DNA from 2 places in the Streptomyces glycanivorans genome. Region 1 is predicted to be linked to the other one. Evidence: predicted binding sites of a transcription regulator. Region 1 holds the regulator's gene; the other holds the start of a gene.
The links. The regulator HspR, encoded in region 1, represses chaperone genes until heat shock. The targets are predictions, from matches to a motif close to TTGAGNNNNNNNNNCTCAA.

Region 1 (9,689 bases):
GCCGGTCCACGCGCCGACGACGTCGGCGATGTCGTCCGGGCCGACCTCCTCCTTGACCATGGTGTCGACGGCAGCCTCCTGCTCGGCCTCGTCCGCCTCGGCCAGCTCGCGCTCCAGTCCGGGGATCTCCCCGTAGAGCAGCTTGGACGCGGTGTCGAAGTCACCGTCGCGCTGGGCACGCTCGGCCTGGCCGCGCAGCTCGTCGAGGCGCTCCTTGAGCTCACCGACGCGGTTCAGGCCCTGCTTCTCCTTCTCCCAGCGGGCGGTGAGACCGCGCAGCTCCTCCTCCTTGTCGGCGAGGTCGCGGCGGATCTTCTCCAGCCGCTGCTTGGAGCCCTGGTCGGTCTCGTTCTTGAGCGCCAGCTCCTCCATGTGCAGCCGGTCAACGGAACGCTGGAGCTCGTCGATCTCCAGGGGCGAGGAGTCGATCTCCATGCGGAGCCGCGAGGCCGCCTCGTCGACGAGGTCGATCGCCTTGTCGGGGAGGAAACGGGAGGTGATGTAGCGGTCCGAGAGGGTCGCGGCGGCCACCAGCGAGGAGTCGGCGATCTGGACCTTGTGGTGCGCCTCGTAGCGGCCCTTGAGGCCACGCAGGATCGCGATGGTGTCCTCGACGGAGGGCTCGGCGACCAGGACCTGCTGGAAGCGGCGCTCCAGGGCGGGGTCCTTCTCGATGCGCTCGCGGTACTCGTCGAGCGTGGTGGCGCCGACCATGCGCAGCTCACCGCGGGCGAGCATCGGCTTCAGCATGTTGCCCGCGTCCATCGCCGAGTCCCCGCCGGCGCCCGCGCCGACGACGGTGTGCAGCTCGTCGATGAAGGTGATGATCCGGCCGTCGCTCTCCTTGATCTCGGAGAGGACGGTCTTGAGTCGTTCCTCGAACTCACCGCGGTACTTGGCACCCGCGACCATCGCACCCAGGTCCAGCGAGACGAGCCGCTTGTTCCGCAGGGACTCGGGGACGTCGCCCTTGACGATGCGCTGGGCGAGTCCCTCGACCACCGCGGTCTTGCCGACGCCGGGCTCACCGATGAGCACGGGGTTGTTCTTCGTGCGGCGCGACAGCACCTGCACGAGGCGGCGGATCTCCTGGTCACGGCCGATGACCGGGTCGAGCTTGCCCTCGCGTGCGGCAGCCGTGAAGTCGGTGCCGAACTTCTCCAGCGCCTTGTACTGGCCTTCGGGGTCGGGAGTGGTCACCCGGCGCCCTCCCCTGCTCTTCTCGAATGCGTCCAGCAGCTTCTTCGCGCCGGCTCCCTGCCCGTCGAGGATCTCACCGGCACGGCCGCCCTTCGCCGCCACGGCGATCAGCAGGTGCTCGGTGGAGAGGTAGTCGTCGCCGAGCTCCTTGGCGCGCCGGTCGGCGTCCGCGAGGACGGCGAGCAGCTCACGGCTCGGCTGGGGCGGCGCGACGGTCGATCCGGTGACGCTGGGCAGCGCGCCGAGCAGCCTCTCGGTCTCCTCGCGCACGACCACCTGGTCCGCCTCGACGGAGGCCAGCAGGTCGGTGATGTTGGCGTTGTCCTCGCCCGCGAGCAGCGCCAGCAGCAGGTGTCCGGGGGTCAGGTCCGGATGTCCGTCCTTGACGGCCCTGGCGGTGGCCGCGTTGAGGGCGTCCCGGCTCTTGTTGGTCAGCTCGGCGTCCACGGGCGCTGTCTCCTCCTCGTTCGGGGTTCTTCTCGGAACTTTGACTCGAACAACGGGTACAAAGTTGAGTCTATTCCACTCAAGGCTGCTCCGGCACCTCCCCGGGCCACCCCCGGGCCCTCTCTCTAGGCTGACCTCATGCCTGACGTACGCAACCCCGGCCCCGAGTACCTCGCCTTCTGGCGCGAGCGCCACGTGTGCACCCTGACCACCCTCCGCCCGGACGGCACACCGCACGTGGTGCCCGTCGGCGTGACCTACGACCCGGAGACGCGGATCGCCCGTGTCATCACGGGCGGGAACACCAGGAAGGCCGCCCACGTCCTGGCGGCGGGCCCGGAGGGGGCACGGGTCGCGGTCTGCCAGATGCAGGGGCGCCGCTGGGCGACCCTGGAAGGCCGCGCGGTGGTGCGTACGGAGCCCGAGGAGGTCGAGGACGCGGTACGCCGCTACGCGGAGCGCTACGAACGCACGCCGCGCCACAACCCGGAACGGGTCGTCATCGAGATCGCCGTGGACAGGGCGCTCGGAAAGGGCTGAGGAATTCAGGCCCGGAAATTCCGGTGGGATTCCGGGCAGCACAGCGGCGCCACCGTGTTCAGGTCACGATGGCGCCGCTGTGTGGGGGAAGTGCCGGAACGATATGGAACGACGGGGGAATCGTTCAGGCACTGCGGGGGGTGGCGGAAATGGTTTCTGATTCGAACAGCTCGTGGTCACGCTGATCGAGATTCACGAAAATCATGCCGTACCGCACGGCACATCGAACAGGCTGGGGCGCTCCGCGGGGCCGGCGAAGACAGCGATAGGCGCGGATGTCGTCATCCGTTTCCATCACGACGACGATCGGCTCCCCGAACAGGGTGACCATCAACGAATCGCCCTGGCGGGTAAGTGCCGTGAGCAGATCGATGAAATGCCACCCTGAGCGGTACGCCGTGGCCATCTCCCGTCGGAAGGTTCGGTCGTCCGGCGGGGTGGTCATGCCGCAGGGCCGGTCGGAGCCACACCCCACGTGATGTCACCCGAGGTCGCACCCCAGGTGATGTCGGTCGGAGGCGCACCCCAGGTGATGTCGCCCGAGGCCACACCCCACGTGATGTCGGTCGGAGCCGCACCCCATGTGATGTCACCGGGCACTGCCGTCGCCTGCTCTGCCTGTGCAGCCCCCCAGGTGATGTCCTGGACACCCAACGCACCGTAGGCCAGGGCCCCCACGAAAGCCGTGGCAAGCACCGAGCGAAGCATTCGCTTAGACATTTCGGCTTCGTCCTCACTTGATGGATTCATCTCCCCCGCTCTCAAGACGATGTCTCACGCGGACACGCAAGCACCACTGGATCGATGCATCATGTTCTTGCACGTTCAGGAACATGGGGGGTGGAGATATGGATACATGCGACTCAAATGGGGCGCATCGGCACGGGATCACCCAACTATGCGATGCGGGGCAGCGCCTCTACGCGAGCGCGCTGCGCTCCGGCCGCATACCGCGTTCGGAGGTGGAGCCCGCTCCGTGCCTGATGGACTTCGCCCTGCTCCACCCCGACCCCGACGACGCCGACTGGCTACGCCCCGTGCCGCCGTCGGCGGCCCTCGCCCAGCGGCTGCACCCCATCGAGAGGGAGATCCAGGAGCGCCGGCGCCATTCCCTGGAGCTCACCGAGTCCTTCGAACCTTTCATGGACATCAGCGCGCAGGATCCGCCCACGACTCACGCAATCACCGTGCTCGAAGGCGGCACCCGCATCAACGCGGCCATCGACGTGGCCACGGCCGAATGCCGCAGCGAAGTGCTCACCGTGCAGCCCGGAGGGGTTCGCAGCGAGGACATCCTCAGCAAGGGGCTGGAGCGCGGCACGGCCGTGGTGGACCGCGGAGTCAGCATCCGCACCCTCTACCAGCACACGGTCCGCCATCACCACGGGACGTTCGCGTACGCGGAGCGGCTCGCCGAGGGCGTCGAGATCCGCACGCTGGAGGAACTCGTGCAGCGCATGCTCATCTTCGACCGCGCCGTCGCCTTCATCCCTGCCCAGGACGACCTGACGGTCGCACTCGAACTGCGGCACCCGGGTCTCGTCTCCTACCTGATCAACGTCTTCGAGCAGCTCTGGCAGCGTGCCACCCCGCTGCTGGAGGACGTCTCGTACACACCGACCCCCGCCGGAATCAGCGGGGTACAGCGCTCCATCGCCCAGCTGCTGGTCGAGGGGCACGTCGACGATTCGATAGCCCGCCGGCTCGGCATGAACGTCCGCACCTGCCGGGCGCACATAGCGAAGCTCAACGCGGCCCTCGGCAGCGGCAGTCGGGCTCAGCTCGGCTACCTCATCTCACAGTCAGGAATCCTGGACCAGAAGAACTGACGGCCGAGGCCCCGCCGGAGCGAGGCGCCGCCGCTCCGTGACGAGCGGCAGGCCGGGCGCCCGGGCGGGCTCCCACGGCCACAACACGTCCACACTCCACCCGAACACTAGGCTTCCGCCACCGGCAACTTGTTGCAGCGCACAAAGCGGGGGGCTCCCAGATGGGAACAGAACCGGTGCAACCGCCGCACAACCACAGCCCGAGAGAACTCTGCGCCCCCGGACTGGATCTGTACGAACGGGCCCTGCGCCAGGGGCGGATCGCCCGCTCCGATCTCGACGCGGCACCGTGCCTGACCGACGGGGCGCTGGTGCAGCCCGATCCCTGGGACGAGGAGTGGTTCCGTCCCGTCCCGCCCTCGGCGGCCCTGGCCCGCCTGCTGCAGCCGCTCACACGCGAGATCGACGAGCGTGTGGAGCGGACCCTCGGCCTGACCCGGTCCCTGGCCCCCCTGGCCGCCATAGCCAACGGCGACCCCCATCTGGCCATCACCATGCTGGAAGGTCCCGAGGCGATACGGACGGCCATCCACGAGGCCACCGCCCAGGCCACGGACGAAGTCCTCACGGCGCAGCCGGGGAGCACACGGCCCCGCACCACCCTGCGCACGGCCCTGGACAACGCCAGGACCGCCATCGCCCGGGGCGCCGGGCTCCGTCACATCTACCAGCACCCGGCGCGTTACAGCACGCAGGTCAGGGACTACCTGCGACAGGTGCCCGCGGAGTCCCTCGACGTCCGGACCACCGAACTGACCGTGGAGCGGCTGCTCATCTTCGACCGCAGGGTGGCCTTCATCCCGGCCACCGCCGACCGCAGCACGGCACTGGAGATCCGCCACCCCGCTCTCGTCCGCTACCTCGTCCAGGTCTACGAGGTCCTCTGGACGCAGGCGACCCCGCTCGCCCGGCCGCTCCCCACGACCACCCCGGGAATCCAGGTCACGGCCGTCCAGCAGAGCATCGCCCGGCTCCTCAGCCAGGGCCATGTCGACGACGCGGTGGCACGCAAGCTGGGCATCAGTGTCCGCACCTGCCGCGCTCACATCGCCAAGCTGATGCAGGCACTCGGCGCCGACAGCCGCACCCATCTCGGGGCCCTCATCGTGCGGTCAGGCATCGTGGACGAGACCGGCGCCGCCCCGGGCACACGGAAAGGGCCCGCATCCGAGTCATGAGACTCGATGCGGGCCCTTGCCCTGCCGGCTCAGTCCTTCGGCCTCTTGGGCCGCCAGACCACCAGCGCGCTCGTCTGCTGCACGTCCTGGTACGGCACCAGGTCCCGCCGGTAGGAGGCGTGCACCTGGGCCTCACGCTGCTGCATGGCCACGGCCGCGCCGTCCACCGCCGCGGAGAGCTCGGCGACGCGCTGCTGGAGCGCGGCAACCTGGTTCTCCAGCTCGATGATCCGCTTGATGCCCGCGAGGTTGATGCCCTCGTCCTGCGACAGCTGCTGCACGGTGCGCAGCAGTTCGATGTCACGGGCCGAGTAGCGCCGGCCGCGCCCGGCCGTACGGTCGGGCGAGACCAGGCCGAGACGGTCGTACTGGCGCAGTGTCTGCGGGTGCAGGCCCGAGAGCTGGGCCGCGATCGAGATCACGTAGACCGGTGATTCGTCGGTCAGCTGGTACGGATTGCGTCGACGGCCGTCCATCTCAAGCTCCCTTCGCAGCCTGGAACAGCTCCGCCCGCGGGTCCTCCCCCGCGGTCGCCTTCCGGTAGGCCTCCAGTGCGTCCTGAGCGTCCGCGCCGAGGTCCGTGGGCACGGACACCTCGACGGTGACCAGGAGGTCGCCCCGGGTGCCGTCCTTGCGCACGGCGCCCTTGCCGCGGGCCCGCATGGTACGTCCGTTGGGCGTGCCCGCCGGGAGTTTCAGGGTGACCGGGGGCCCGCCGAGCGTGGGGACCTTCACCTCACCGCCGAGCGCCGCCTCCGGGAAGGTGACGGGCACGGTGACGGTGAGGTTGTCGCCCTTGCGTCCGAACACCGGGTGGGCGTCGACGTGGACGACGACGTAGAGGTCGCCGGCAGGTCCGCCGCGCTCGCCCGGGCTGCCCTTGCCGCGCAGCCTGATCCGCTGGCCGTCCGACACCCCCGCCGGGATCCTGACCTGCATCGTGCGGGCGGACTTCGCCCGGCCGCTGCCCTTGCAGACGTCGCAGGGGTCCTGGGCGATGAGGCCCCGGCCCTTGCAGTCCACGCAGGGATCGGTCAGCGAGAAACCGCCGCCGGTGCCGCGCGACACCTGGCCGGTGCCGACGCACGTCGGGCAGACCCTCGGGGTGCCGTTCTTGTCGCCGGTGCCCGAACACGCCTTGCAGGGAGCCTGGCTGGACATCCGCAACGGGACCGTGGCCCCGTCGACCGCCTCGGTGAAGCTGAGCGTCACCTCGGACTCGATGTCCTGGCCGCGCCGCGGCTGGACACGTGTGCCCGCACCGCCACGGTTGAACAGTCCGCCGAAGACGTCCCCCAGGCCGCCACCGCCGCCACCGCCGAACCCACCGGCGCCGGCGTTCTGGCCACCGCCCGGGGCACCTCCGAAGAGGTCGCCCAGGTCGAAGTTGAAGTTGCCGCCCGCACCGCCGGGACCCGCCCGGAAGCCTCCGCTGCCGAAGAGGGCGCGCGCCTCGTCGTACTCCTTGCGCTTCTTGGGGTCGCCGAGGACGTCGTTCGCCTCGGAGATCTCCTTGAAGCGCTCCTCGGCCTTGGCGTCACCCTTGTTGGCGTCCGGGTGGTACTCGCGGGCGAGCTTCCGGTACGCCTTCTTGACCTCGGCGTCGGTGGCGTCCTTGGGGACGCCGAGAACCTTGTAGTAGTCCTTCTCGACGAAGTCCTTCGTGCTCATCGACGTCCCTCCTTCCGGACGATCGGCCGTGCGGCCGGCCCCGTGGCCGGCCGCACGCCCCGTCGGTGTTCACCGCAGTGGTCGGACGGAATGTCAGACCTCTTCGGTGCCACCGCTCTCCTCGTCGTCTGCCTTCTCTTCCTTCGCCGCCGCGGGCGTGGCGCCCGGCTGCGGCTCCGCCACGGCCACCCGCGCGGGGCGGATGGTGCGCTCCCCGATGCGATACCCGGGCTGCAGGATCGCCACGCAGGTCGTCTCGGTGACGTCCGGCGCGTACGAGTGCATCAGGGCCTCGTGGATCGTCGGGTCGAAGGGCTCGCCCTCCTTGCCGAACTGCTGGAGGCCCAGCTTCGCGACGACCGTCTCCAGGGATTCGGCCACCGACTTGAACCCGCCGACGAGTTCGCCGTGCTCGCGGGCCCGGCCGACGTCGTCGAGCACCGGCAGGAGCTCGGTCAGGAGACCCGCTGCCGCGACCTCCTTGACCATGACCCGGTCGCGCTCGACGCGGCGGCGGTAGTTCTGGTACTCGGCCTGGAGCCGCTGGAGGTCGGCCGTACGCTCGTTGAGCGCGGTACGGACCTGGTCCAGCTGAGCCGTCAGTGCCGCTGTCTGCGGTACGTCCCCGGCCGGGGCCGCCGCCTCCTCGTCGGAGGGGGTGGCGGCCTTCGGCTCGGCGTCGTCGGAGCTCGCGCCGGAGGGGACGTCAGGCTTCTCGTCGAAGCCCGGAGTCTCCTCGGTCACGCCGCACCGCCCTTCGTGTCCTTCTCGTCGTCCACGATCTCGGCGTCGACGACGTCGTCGTCGGCCTTGCCCTGGGCGTCGCCCGGCGCCTCGGCACCCGGGGCCGCACCCTCGGACTGGGTGTTGGCGTACATCGCCTGGCCCAGCTTCTGGGAGACGGCCGCGACCTTCTCGGTGGCGGTGCGGATCTCGGCGGTGTCCTCGCCCTTGAGCTTCTCCTTCAGCTCGGTGAGCGCGGTCTCCACCTCCGTCTTCACGTCGCCGGGGACCTTGTCCTCGTTGTCCTTGAGGAACTTCTCCGTCTGGTAGACGAGCTGCTCGCCCTGGTTGCGGGACTCGGCGGCCTCGCGACGGCGGTGGTCCTCGTCGGCGTACTGCTCGGCCTCTTCGCGCATCCGGTTGACCTCGTCCTTCGGCAGCGAGGAGCCACCGGTGACGGTCATCTTCTGCTCCTTGCCGGTGCCGAGGTCCTTGGCAGCGACGTGCATGATGCCGTTGGCGTCGATGTCGAAGGCGACCTCGATCTGCGGCACACCACGCGGGGCCGGCGGCAGACCGGTGAGCTCGAACATCCCGAGCTTCTTGTTGTACGCCGCGATCTCGCGCTCGCCCTGGTAGACCTGGATCTGCACGGACGGCTGGTTGTCCTCGGCCGTCGTGAAGATCTCGGAACGCTTGGTCGGGATCGTGGTGTTGCGCTCGATGAGCTTCGTCATGATCCCTCCCTTGGTCTCGATGCCGAGGGACAGCGGGGTCACGTCGAGGAGCAGGACGTCCTTGACCTCGCCCTTGAGGACACCGGCCTGGAGCGAGGCGCCGATGGCGACGACCTCGTCCGGGTTCACACCCTTGTTGGCGTCCTGGCCGCCCGTGAGCTCCTTGACGAGCTCGGCGACGGCCGGCATACGGGTCGAGCCACCGACGAGAACGACGTGGTCGATCTCGGAGAGCTGGATGCCCGCGTCCTTGATGACGTTGTGGAACGGGTTCTTGCAGCGGTCCAGGAGGTCTGCGGTCAGCTGCTGGAACTGCGAGCGCGTGAGCTTCTCGTCCAGGTGCAGCGGGCCCTCGGCGGACGCCGTGATGTAGGGCAGGTTGATCGTGGTCTCGGTCGAGGACGAGAGCTCGATCTTCGCCTTCTCCGCGGCCTCGCGGAGACGCTGGAGAGCCATCTTGTCCTTGGACAGGTCCACGCCGTGGCCGTTGGCGAACTGCTTCACCAGGTAGTCGACGACCCGCTGGTCCCAGTCGTCACCACCGAGGTGGTTGTCACCGTTGGTGGCCTTCACCTCGACGACGCCGTCGCCGATCTCCAGGAGGGACACGTCGAAGGTGCCGCCACCGAGGTCGAAGACGAGGATCGTCTGGTCGTCCTTGTCGAGGCCGTACGCCAGGGCGGCGGCGGTCGGCTCGTTGACGATGCGCAGGACGTTGAGGCCCGCGATCTCACCGGCCTCCTTCGTCGCCTGACGCTCGGAGTCGTTGAAGTACGCCGGAACGGTGATGACCGCGTCGGCGACCTTCTCGCCCAGGTAGGACTCGGCGTCGCGCTTCAGCTTCTGCAGGATGAAGGCGCTCATCTGCTGCGGGTTGAAGTTCTTGCCGTCGATCTCGATCTTCCAGTCAGTGCCCATGTGGCGCTTGACCGAACGGATCGTCCTGTCGACGTTGGTGACTGCCTGGCGCTTCGCGACCTCGCCGACGAGCACCTCGCCGTTCTTGGCGAAGGCGACGACGGACGGCGTGGTCCTGGCGCCTTCGGCGTTGGTGATGACGGTGGGCTCGCCGCCTTCGAGAACGCTGACGACGGAGTTAGTCGTGCCCAGGTCGATGCCGACCGCACGTGCCATTTCAATTCCTCCAACTGACTACTTGAGTGGATCTGACTCAAGGATGCATGACACCCACCCCGGAGTCAAAGGACCTGAGCCACTTACGCTCAACTTATGTGCTCACACTTGCCCTGATCAGGCATTTCTTATGTTCGAGTGGTCACGACGGCGCACCGGAAGCGGCGGCGGGAGGCCGCTCCGACCCCGGGACCCGCGACACCTTCCCAGCGTGGCGCGCCGCACACACC
Region 2 (9,689 bases), 1.6 Mb from region 1:
AAGGCCGCGTCGCCGTGGAGCGCGACGGGCAGGACCGTGAAGTCCGTGCCGCCCTTGTTGATGATGTCCTGCTTGGCGCGCGCGATGCCCTCGAGGACCGGGTCGACGGCCTCCAGGTGCGAGGGGTTGGCGGCCAGCGAGACCTTGATCTGCTCGCCGTCCAGACCGGTGAAGGTGCCCTCGGCGCCCAGGTGGTACTTGACGTCGCCGGAACCGTGCATCGACCGCGGGTCGAGGTTGCCCTCGAACTCCCGGAAGATCTGCGCGTACGACTTGCCCACGATGTTGGCCAGGACGTTCAGCCGGCCGCGGTGGGCCATGCCGATGACGACCTCGTCGAGGCGGGCCTCGGCGGCGGAGTCGATGACCGCGTCGAGCAGCGGGATGACGGACTCGCCGCCCTCCAGCGAGAAGCGCTTCTGGCCGACGTACTTGGTCTGGAGGAACGTCTCGAACGCCTCGGCGGCGTTGAGGCGGCGCAGGATCCGCAGCTGCTCCTCGCGCTCCGGGGCCGGGCGCGGACGCTCCACCCGGTCCTGGAGCCACTTGCGCTCCTTCGGCTCCTGGATGTGCATGAACTCGATGCCGGTGGTGCGGCAGTAAGACTCACGCAGGACGCCGAGGATGTCGCGGAGCTTCATCATCGTCTTGCCGGCGAAACCGCCGACCGCGAAGTCGCGCTCCAGGTCCCACAGGGTGAGGCCGTGCTCGGTGATGTCCAGGTCGGGGTGCTTGCGCTGGCGGTACTCCAGCGGGTCGGTGTCGGCCATCACGTGACCGCGGACCCGGTAGGAGTGGATCAGCTCGAAGACGCGCGCGGCCTTGGTGACGTCGTCGTCGTGCGAGGCGTCGATGTCCTTGAGCCAGCGGACCGGCTCGTAGGGGATGCGCAGCGCCTTGAAGATCTCGTCGTAGAAGTCGTTCTCGCCGAGCAGCAGCTGGGCCAGGACGCGGAGGAACTCGCCGGACGCGGCACCCTGGATGACGCGGTGGTCGTACGTCGAGGTCAGGGTCATGACCTTCGAGATGCCCAGCTTGTTCAGGGTGTCCTGCGAGGTGCCCTGGAACTCCGCCGGGTAGTCCATCGCGCCGACGCCCATGATGAGGCCCTGTCCGGGCATCAGGCGGGGCACCGAGTGCACGGTGCCGATGCCGCCGGGGTTCGTCAGCGAGGCGGTGACCCCGGAGAAGTCGTCCATGCCGAGCTTGCCGACGCGCGCACGGCGGACGATGTCCTCGTAGGCCTGCCAGAACTCGAAGAAGTTGAGCGTCTCGGCCTTCTTGATGGCCGCCACGACGAGCTGACGGTCGCCGTTCGGCTTGACCAGGTCGATGGCGAGGCCGAGGTTGACGTGCTCCGGCTTGACCAGGGTCGGCTTGCCGTCCTTCACCGCGAAGGAGTAGTTCATCGACGGCATGGCCTTGAGGGCCTGCACCATCGCGTACCCGATGAGGTGCGTGAAGGAGATCTTCCCGCCGCGGGCCCGCTTCAGGTGGTTGTTGATGACGATGCGGTTGTCGAAGAGCAGCTTCACCGGCACGGCGCGGACCGACGTGGCCGTCGGCAGCTCCAGGGAGGCGTTCATGTTCTTCGCGACGGCGGCCGACGGGCCGCGCAGCGTCACGAACTCCGGGCCCCCGGGGGCCTCGGCCGGGGCCTCCGCCTTCGCGGGTGCCGGGGCGGCCTTGGCCGGCGCGGCCTTCGCGGGGGCGGCGGGAGCCTTCGCCGGAGCGGCGGCCGCGGGCTTGGCCGGGGCCGCGGGGGGCGCGGCCGGAGCCTGTGCCGTCGCGCCGTTGTTCACGGTGGCGGCGGCCGGGGCCGGGGTCACCGCTCCCGCGGGGGCGGTGACGGGCTTGTCCGCCGTGCCGGACGTACCCGGCTTGTAGTCGGCGAAGAAGTCCCACCAGGCGCGGTCGACCGAACTGGGGTCCTGGAGGTACTGCTGGTAGATCTCGTCGACGAGCCACTCATTGGGGCCGAAAGCGGCGGCCGGGTTGGACCCGGAGCCCGCTTCTTGATCGGTCGAGATGCTCGAGTTACTGGGGGACTGAGACGACACGGCGGCAACCGCCCTCTTCCGCTTCACAAGGTGATGGACAGCGGAAATCAAGGCTACGCCTCCCGAGCCGTAACGTGCAGGCCGGGCCGGTCTTCGTCGTGCACATCACATCCGAAGCCGGGTTTCGGCGCATGAAATGGCGGGAAACAAGCAGGGTTCCACTGCCCTTCGGGTACGCGGGGCCGGTGCTGCGGCCCCCTGGACCGTATCTCTTCCCGGACGGGAAGCAGAAACGGGTCCCTCCGCTTCGAACGCAGAGTCAACCCTGGGTTCGTACTTCCCCTGGAAGGGTGACCTGGATACGGCATCCACGGGTCGATTCGGCCACGCCGATGCGGCCGCCGTGCAGATCCACCGCCCAACGGGCGATCGCGAGGCCGAGCCCCGTGCCGCCGTCGCTGCCCGGGCCGTGCGGGGAGGGCGCCTGGCCGCGGTTGAAGCGCTCGAAGACCCGGTGGCGCTCCGCCTCGGGGATGCCGGGGCCCTCGTCGACGATCTCCAGCTCCAGCGACTCGGGATACTCCCCGCGCCGCGCCAGCACCGTGACCCGGCCGTGCGGCGGGCTGTGTTTCACGGCGTTGTCGATCAGATTGGCGACCACCTGGTGGAGGCGTTCCGCGTCCGCGTAGGCCGTCAGCTCGGGCGGTGACACGTCGAGGTGCAGATGGACGTCGGTGCGCGAGTGATTGCCCGAACCTGAGGAGAGCCGGCGCTGGGAGGCGGCGAGATTCGCCTCCTTCAGCACACCCGACAGGTACGGCCAGACCTCGAAGCGGCGCGCCTTGATCGCCAGCACGCCGTTGTCCAGGCGGGAGAGATCCAGCAGGGTCTCCACCAGTCTGCCCAGGCGTTCGGTCTGTTTCAGCGCGGTGCGCATCGTCTCCGGATCCGCGGCGGACACCCCGTCCACCACGTTCTCCAGGACGGCTCTGAGCGCCGCGATCGGTGTGCGCAGCTCGTGGGAGACGTTGGCCACCAGCTCCTTGCGGTGCCGGTCCTCCGCCTCCAGATCGTCCGTCATCCGGTTGATCGTCTGCGCCAGGTCGCCGAGCTCGTCACGTCGCCCGGCGCCGCTCACCCGTCTCGTGTAGTCGCCGTGCGAGATCGACCGCGCGACGGCACGCATCTCGTCCAGCGGCGCGGTCAGCCCGTGTGCCACGAACTGGGTGATCAGCAGGGTGGCGATCACCGAGAAGACCGTGATGAACCGGAACTCGGTCCTGGTCCGCAGGGCGACGATGAGGAGCCCGGTCGTGATGAACACGGAGACCACCACGAGCGTGCCCAGCTTGGCCTTGATCGAGAAGGGCCGCAGTCCGGAGCCGGGCCGCGTCATGGCGCGGGGGTCTCCAGGGCGTAGCCGACGCCGTGCACGGTACGGATCCGCTCGGCGCCGATCTTCCGGCGCAGAGCCTTGATGTGGCTGTCGACCGTGCGGGTCCCGGAGGCGTCCGCCCAGTCCCAGACCTCGGCCAGCAGCTGTTCCCGGGACAGCACCGCACGCGGGGTGTTGGCCAGGCAGACCAGCAGGTCGAACTCCGTCGGGGTGAGGTGGACGTCGTCGGCGCGCACCCTGACACGGCGCTGCGCGTGGTCGATCTCCAGCTCGCCGAGGCGCAGGATGCCGCTGCGCGGAGTCACCGCGGCCAGTGCGGCCCTCTCGACCCGGCGCAGCAGGACGTGGACCCGCGCCGCCAGTTCCCGCATGGAGAACGGCTTGGTCATGTAGTCGTCGGCGCCGACGCCGAGCCCGACCAGCATGTCGGTCTCGTCGTCGCGTGCCGTGAGCATCAGTACCGGCACCGGACGCTGGGCCTGCACGCGACGGCAGACCTCCAGGCCGTCGAAGCCGGGAAGCATGATGTCGAGCACCATCAGGTCGGGCTGCCATGCCTCTGCGGCGTCCACGGCCGCCGGGCCGTCGAGCGCCGTCTGCACCAGGAAGCCCTCGGCCCGCAACCGGGCGGAGATGGCGTCGACGATCGTCGCGTCGTCCTCTACCACCAGCACCCGGCGCTGAGCTCCCGGGGTGGCCGCGACGCCGTTGTGGGTGGTGTGTGTCTGTTCCATCGCCCCGCCCCTGCCCGTTCTCGCGGAGGCCATTCCTCCGGAGGCACGGTTATCGCTTGTGGATGTCGTCGGTGATCCCTTGTGACGGTCAGCAGCGTAAAGGCACAGGAGGCCTCCCGGCTACGCAGGGTGTTGTCCGTCGTGAAGGTGTTACCCACGGAAAGGAGACGGATCGGCGGTCTTGTGGGGTCCGGTCCATGGGGCGACCGGGGTGTGCATACCGGGTGGGGGGTTCACTCTCCCCGGAGTGCGAGATGGACCACGTCCGGCACACCTCGGGCAACGGCTACTTCTTCGGTCGTTACTGCGTGGAATCCGGCATTCCGCAAAGCTGACTCGAAGTCGGCGGACGGCTGCGCGGACCATACGGCGAGCACTCCACCGGGCGTCAGGCGCGTCCGGCAGGCTTCCAGACCGGCCGCCGAGTAGAGGCTTCCGTTGTCCTGCGTGACGGTCCAGTCGGGGCCGTTGTCGATGTCCAGGCACAGAGCGTCGTAACGCTCCGTGGTCGTGTGGAGGTGGGCGACGAGGTCCGTGCGCAGCACCTCGGTCCGGGGGTCGGCGAGCGCCGCACCGGAGATCTGTTCGAGCGGCCCGTCGAGGTGCCAGTCCACGATGGCCTCCTCGCGCTCGACGACCGCGATCCGGCCCCATCGCGGTTCCTCGGCGGCCCGGACCAGCGAGAACCCGACGCCGAGCCCGCCGATCAGTACCGACGGGTCCGGCCGGCCGGCGGGCAGGGCCGCGAGCGCCGCGTCGATCAGCAGCCTCTCGGACCGCCCGTCGGAGGTGTCCATCAGGAAGCAGCCGTTGGCGATGATCTCGAAGTCACGGCCCCGCTCACGCAGGACGACTTCGCCGAACGGCCCCTCGCGCCGGTCGAGGACGACGGGGCGGTGGGCGTCAGTGGTGGACGGCATGGGCACGGTCTCCGGTTTCCGGCAGGCGGCGTTGGCTCCCGGGCTCCCCTCGGGCGGTCCCATGTTTCCCTGCCGTGGCCTCTCGGGCCAGCGGTTTTGCCAGGTGCCACCCCTCGGGGGCTCCGGCGGAGCCCGCGTGCCCCCCACGCGGCGGGGGCCGGACCGTCCGGGAATGGCCGCGGCCCTCGGGGTGCTGCTGTGGAGGCGGGTGCGGAGCCTGGTGGGCGGACGGCCGCCACTGCGGGGAGTTCCGCAGGTGGGGCCCGGCCCGGGGGTCGGCCGGGGTGCTGATCGCTGAGAGCGAACGCAAGTCGGGGAACATTGACGGGCTCACAAGCATTGAGTCCACATAGCTCAACTTGCCTGCTTAAGGGGAGATCATGACTGAAGGATCCAACGCCTCCAGGGCGTCCACGCCGATCGACCTGCCCGTGCTGCCGCTGGACGACGAGGTCGTACTGCCCGGAATGGTGGTGCCGCTCGACCTGTCGGACGCGGAGGTACGCGCCGCCGTGGAGGCCGCCCAGGCCGTCGCGCGGCCCGGGGGCGGCAAGCCCGAGGTTCTGCTCGTGCCGCGCATCGACGGGAACTACACCGGGACCGGTGTCCTGGGCACCGTGGAACAGGTCGGCCGGCTGTCCGACGGGGACCCGGGCGCACTCATCCGCGCCCGTGACCGGGTGCGCATCGGTGCGGGGACCAGTGGTCCCGGCAACGCCCTGTGGGTGGAGGGCACCCGGATCGAGGTGGCGTTGCCCGATCCCCTGCCCGGCTCCGCCGCCGAGCTGGCCAAGGAGTACAAGGCCCTCGCGACCAGCTGGCTGAAGAAGCGCGGTGCCTGGCAGGTCGTGGACCGGGTCCAGCAGATCGACGACATCTCCGCCCTCGCCGACAACTCCGGGTACTCGCCCTTCCTCACCACCGCGCAGAAGGTCCAGCTGCTGGAGACCGCCGACGCGGTCACCCGTCTGAAGCTGGCCATCCAGTGGCTCGGCGAGCACCTCGCCGAGCAGGACGTGGCCGAGTCCATCGCCAAGGACGTCCAGGAGGGCGTCGACAAGCAGCAGCGCGAATTCCTGCTGAGGCGACAGCTCGACGCCGTGCGCAAGGAGCTCTCCGAGCTCAACGGCGAATCCGGTTCCGGCGACGAGTCCGACGACTACCGGGCACGCGTCGAGGCCGCCGACCTCCCCGGACACGTCCGCGAGGCCGCCCTCAAGGAGGTCGAGAAGCTGGAGCGCGCCTCCGACCAGAGCCCCGAGGGGTCCTGGATCCGGACCTGGCTGGACACGGTCCTGGAGCTCCCCTGGAACGAGCGGACCGAGGACGCCTACGACATCCGCGGCGCGCGGGAGATCCTCGACGCCGAGCACGCGGGCCTGGGCGACGTGAAGGAGCGCATCACCGAATACCTCGCGGTGCGCAAGCGGCGTGCCGACCGCGGGCTCGGTGTGGTCGGCGGCCGGCGCGGCGGTGCCGTGCTGGCCCTGGTCGGCCCGCCCGGCGTGGGCAAGACCTCCCTCGGCGAGTCCGTCGCGCACGCCATGGGACGCAAGTTCGTCCGGGTCGCGCTCGGCGGGGTGCGGGACGAGGCCGAGATCAGGGGCCACCGGCGCACGTACGTCGGCGCGCTTCCCGGCCGCATCGTCCGGGCCGTCAAGGAGGCCGGATCGATGAACCCGGTCGTCCTGCTCGACGAGATCGACAAGGTCGGATCCGACTTCCGGGGCGACCCGGCGGCCGCCCTGCTCGAAGTGCTCGACCCGGCGCAGAACCACACCTTCCGCGACCACTACCTGGAGGTCGAACTCGACCTCAGCGACGTCGTGTTCCTGGCCACCGCCAACGTTCTCGACGCCATTCCGGAAGCCCTGCTCGACCGCATGGAGCTGGTCACGCTGGACGGCTACACCGAGGACGAGAAGGTCGTCATCGCGCGTGACCACCTGCTCCCGCGCCAGCTGGAGCGTGCCGGTCTGGAGAAGGACGAGGTCGGTCTCGACGAGTCCGCACTGCGCAAGCTGGCGGGCGAGTACACCCGGGAGGCCGGGGTGCGGAACCTGGAGCGGTCCGTCGCCCGGCTGCTGCGAAAGGTCGCGGCCCAGCACGAACTGGGCGAGCGGGAGCTCCCGTTCACCGTGTCCGCGCAGGATCTGCGGGGACTGATCGGACGGCCGCACCACGTTCCCGAGTCCGCCCAGGACCCGGCCGGGCGCCGCACCGCGGTGCCGGGCGTGGCCACCGGGCTGGCTGTGACCGGAGCGGGCGGTGACGTGCTGTTCGTCGAGGCGTCGCTCGCAGATCCGGAGACCGGGGCGTCGGGGCTGACCCTGACCGGCCAGCTCGGCGACGTCATGAAGGAGTCCGCGCAGATCGCCCTGAGCTTCCTGCGCTCGCACGGGGCGGAGCTGGAGCTTCCGGTCGCGGACCTGAAGGACCGGGGTGTGCACATCCACTTCCCGGCGGGCGCGGTCCCGAAGGACGGCCCGAGCGCCGGCATCACCCTGACGACCGCGCTGGCCTCGCTGCTCTCCGGGCGGCTGGTCCGCACGGACGTGGCGATGACCGGTGAGGTGTCGCTGACCGGACGGGTGCTGCCGATCGGCGGTCTGAAGCAGAAGCTGCTGGCCGCCCACCGCGCGGGCATCACCACCGTGGTGATCCCCCAGCGCAACGAGGCCGACCTGGACGACGTCCCGGCGGAGGTCCTCGACACCCTGGACGTCCACCCGGTGACCGACGTCCGCCAGGTGCTCGAGATCGCGCTCGCCCCGGCCTCGGCCAGGGCGCAGGACAGGCTCCCGGCCGCCGCGTAGGCGCCATGCTGTGACGGGCGTGGCATCACGCCGACGGCCGGGTACGGACGGCCCGTCCTCCTCCGGGAGGGCGGGCCGTTGCGCGTGCGGGCCGGGTCAGGGGCGGTACACCGTGCCTGGCTCCGGCTCCGCCGGGGCCATCAGCTGAGGGACGGTCACGAAGGTGTAGCCCCGTTCCTTCAGCGTGTCGATGATCCCTGGCACCGCGGGGACCGTGCCCTCGTAGATGTCGTGCAGCAGGATGATCCCGTCCTTGCCGGCCTGGTCGAGTATCCGCTTCCTGATCAGCGCGGAGTCGTTCGTGGAGTAGTCCTTGGCGGTCGCGCTCCACAGGACCTGCGAGAGCCCGAGCTCCTCGCAGACCTCGGAGACGGTGTCGTCCGTGCGGCCCTGCGGGGGACGCATCAGCCTGGGCCTCTTCCCGGTGATGTCCTCGATCGCGAGCTGGGTCCTCTCCAGCTCGGCCCGTATCTCCTCGGGCTCCTTGTCCGTCAGGATCTCGTGGGACCAGGTGTGGTTGGCGACCTCGTGGCCCTCGGCCTCGATGCGCCGCACGGTCTCCGGGTGCTTCAGCACGTGGTCCCTGCCCAGCAGGAAGAACGTGGCGGGCACCTTCTTCTCCTTGAGCACGTCCAGGAGACGCGGGGTGTCCTTCGCCGGACCCGCGTCGAACGTCAGCGCGATGCACTTGGCCTTCCGGCAGTCCGCCTGCCCGTACGACCCCTTGGCGTCGGAGGCGGCGTCGGCGCGGGCGGACCCGGGAGCCGTGGTCTGCATCGCGCATCCGCCGAGCGTCAGTGTGAGCACCGTCACCAGAGCGGCGGCCAACCCTGTACGGAACGGCGTCGTCTTTCCGGGCACAACAGGCACAGCACGTCACTTCCCCTGGCTCGGCCACACGCCGGCGGTGCGGCACGGCGTGACTATACATAGCGTGTATACGCGAAGTGCATAGTGGGGTGTGACGCAACACCGGACCCCGGTGACCTGGGGCTGGTCACCGGGGCCCGATGTCGCGTCGTGCGGGGATCAGCCGTTCGCGAGCGCCACCACGCGGTCGAGGGCGCCGTTGAAGTGGTTGTGGTCGCCGACGGTCGGGCCGGACGAGGTGTACTGCCAGATCGTGTAGTAGCCCCAGCCGGCCGGGAGTTCCCCGACGGTGGTGTTGTACCGCGCCACCCAGAGCGGGTTGGTGGCGCCGAAGCCCGCGTTGTTGCCCGTGCAGTCCTTCCACCAGCTGGTCGCGGTGTAGATCACGGCGTCACGGCCGGTGCGCGCCTTGTAGGTGTTCACGAAGTCGCGGATCCAGGCGACCATCCCGGCCTGGGTCTTGCCGTAGCACTGCGCGCCGTACGGATTCCACTCGATGTCCAGCACGCCGGGCAGTGTCCGGCCGTCCTTGGACCAGCCGCCGCCGTTGTCCACGAAGTAGTTCGCCTGGGCGGCGCCGCTCGTCGTGTCCGGGGTGGCGAAGTGGTAAGTGCCCCGGATCATGCCTGCGTTGTAGGAACCGTTGTACTGCTGCGTGAAGTACGTGTTCTTGTAGTACGTCCCCTCGGTGGCCTTGACGTAGGCCCACTTCACACCGCTGTTCCAGAGAGTCGGCCAGGCGACGTCGCCCTGGTGGCTGCTGACGTCCACGCCTTCGGTCTGGACCGCCCTCGTGCCGGCCGGCGCGCCGCCCTGGCCGTCGTGGGCGATGACCCCCTGGCCCATCCTCGCCGTACCCCGTTCGGGGACGTCGGCCGCGGAGGCCGGTGCGGGCAGGGTGAGCAGAAGGGTGAGCGCGGCGAGGAGGGTGCCTGCCGCGAAGAGGCGGGGTC

Region 2: the regulator HspR is predicted to act here: its motif matches at 5,390-5,408, upstream of lon (endopeptidase La).

The regions. Positions count from the first base shown of each region.
Region 1 is NZ_CP120983.1:4,319,633-4,329,321, reverse strand. Features, by position in the region: gene clpB (ATP-dependent chaperone ClpB) at 1-1,647, opposite strand, end outside; gene P8A20_RS19075 (pyridoxamine 5'-phosphate oxidase family protein) at 1,786-2,187, shown strand; gene P8A20_RS19070 (Rieske (2Fe-2S) protein) at 2,312-2,632, opposite strand; gene P8A20_RS19065 (5'-nucleotidase) at 2,629-2,907, opposite strand; gene P8A20_RS19060 (helix-turn-helix domain-containing protein) at 3,171-4,016, shown strand; gene P8A20_RS19055 (helix-turn-helix transcriptional regulator) at 4,178-5,194, shown strand; gene P8A20_RS19050 (heat shock protein transcriptional repressor HspR) at 5,224-5,670, opposite strand; gene dnaJ (molecular chaperone DnaJ) at 5,672-6,865, opposite strand; gene grpE (nucleotide exchange factor GrpE) at 6,959-7,609, opposite strand; gene dnaK (molecular chaperone DnaK) at 7,606-9,459, opposite strand.
Region 2 is NZ_CP120983.1:2,760,500-2,770,188, reverse strand. Features, by position in the region: gene P8A20_RS11675 (multifunctional oxoglutarate decarboxylase/oxoglutarate dehydrogenase thiamine pyrophosphate-binding subunit/dihydrolipoyllysine-residue succinyltransferase subunit) at 1-2,060, opposite strand, end outside; gene P8A20_RS11670 (HAMP domain-containing sensor histidine kinase) at 2,320-3,396, opposite strand; gene P8A20_RS11665 (response regulator transcription factor) at 3,393-4,130, opposite strand; gene P8A20_RS11660 (spermidine synthase family protein) at 4,364-5,050, opposite strand; gene lon (endopeptidase La) at 5,431-7,866, shown strand; gene P8A20_RS11650 (polysaccharide deacetylase family protein) at 7,963-8,643, opposite strand; gene P8A20_RS11645 (lysozyme) at 8,896-9,689, opposite strand, start outside.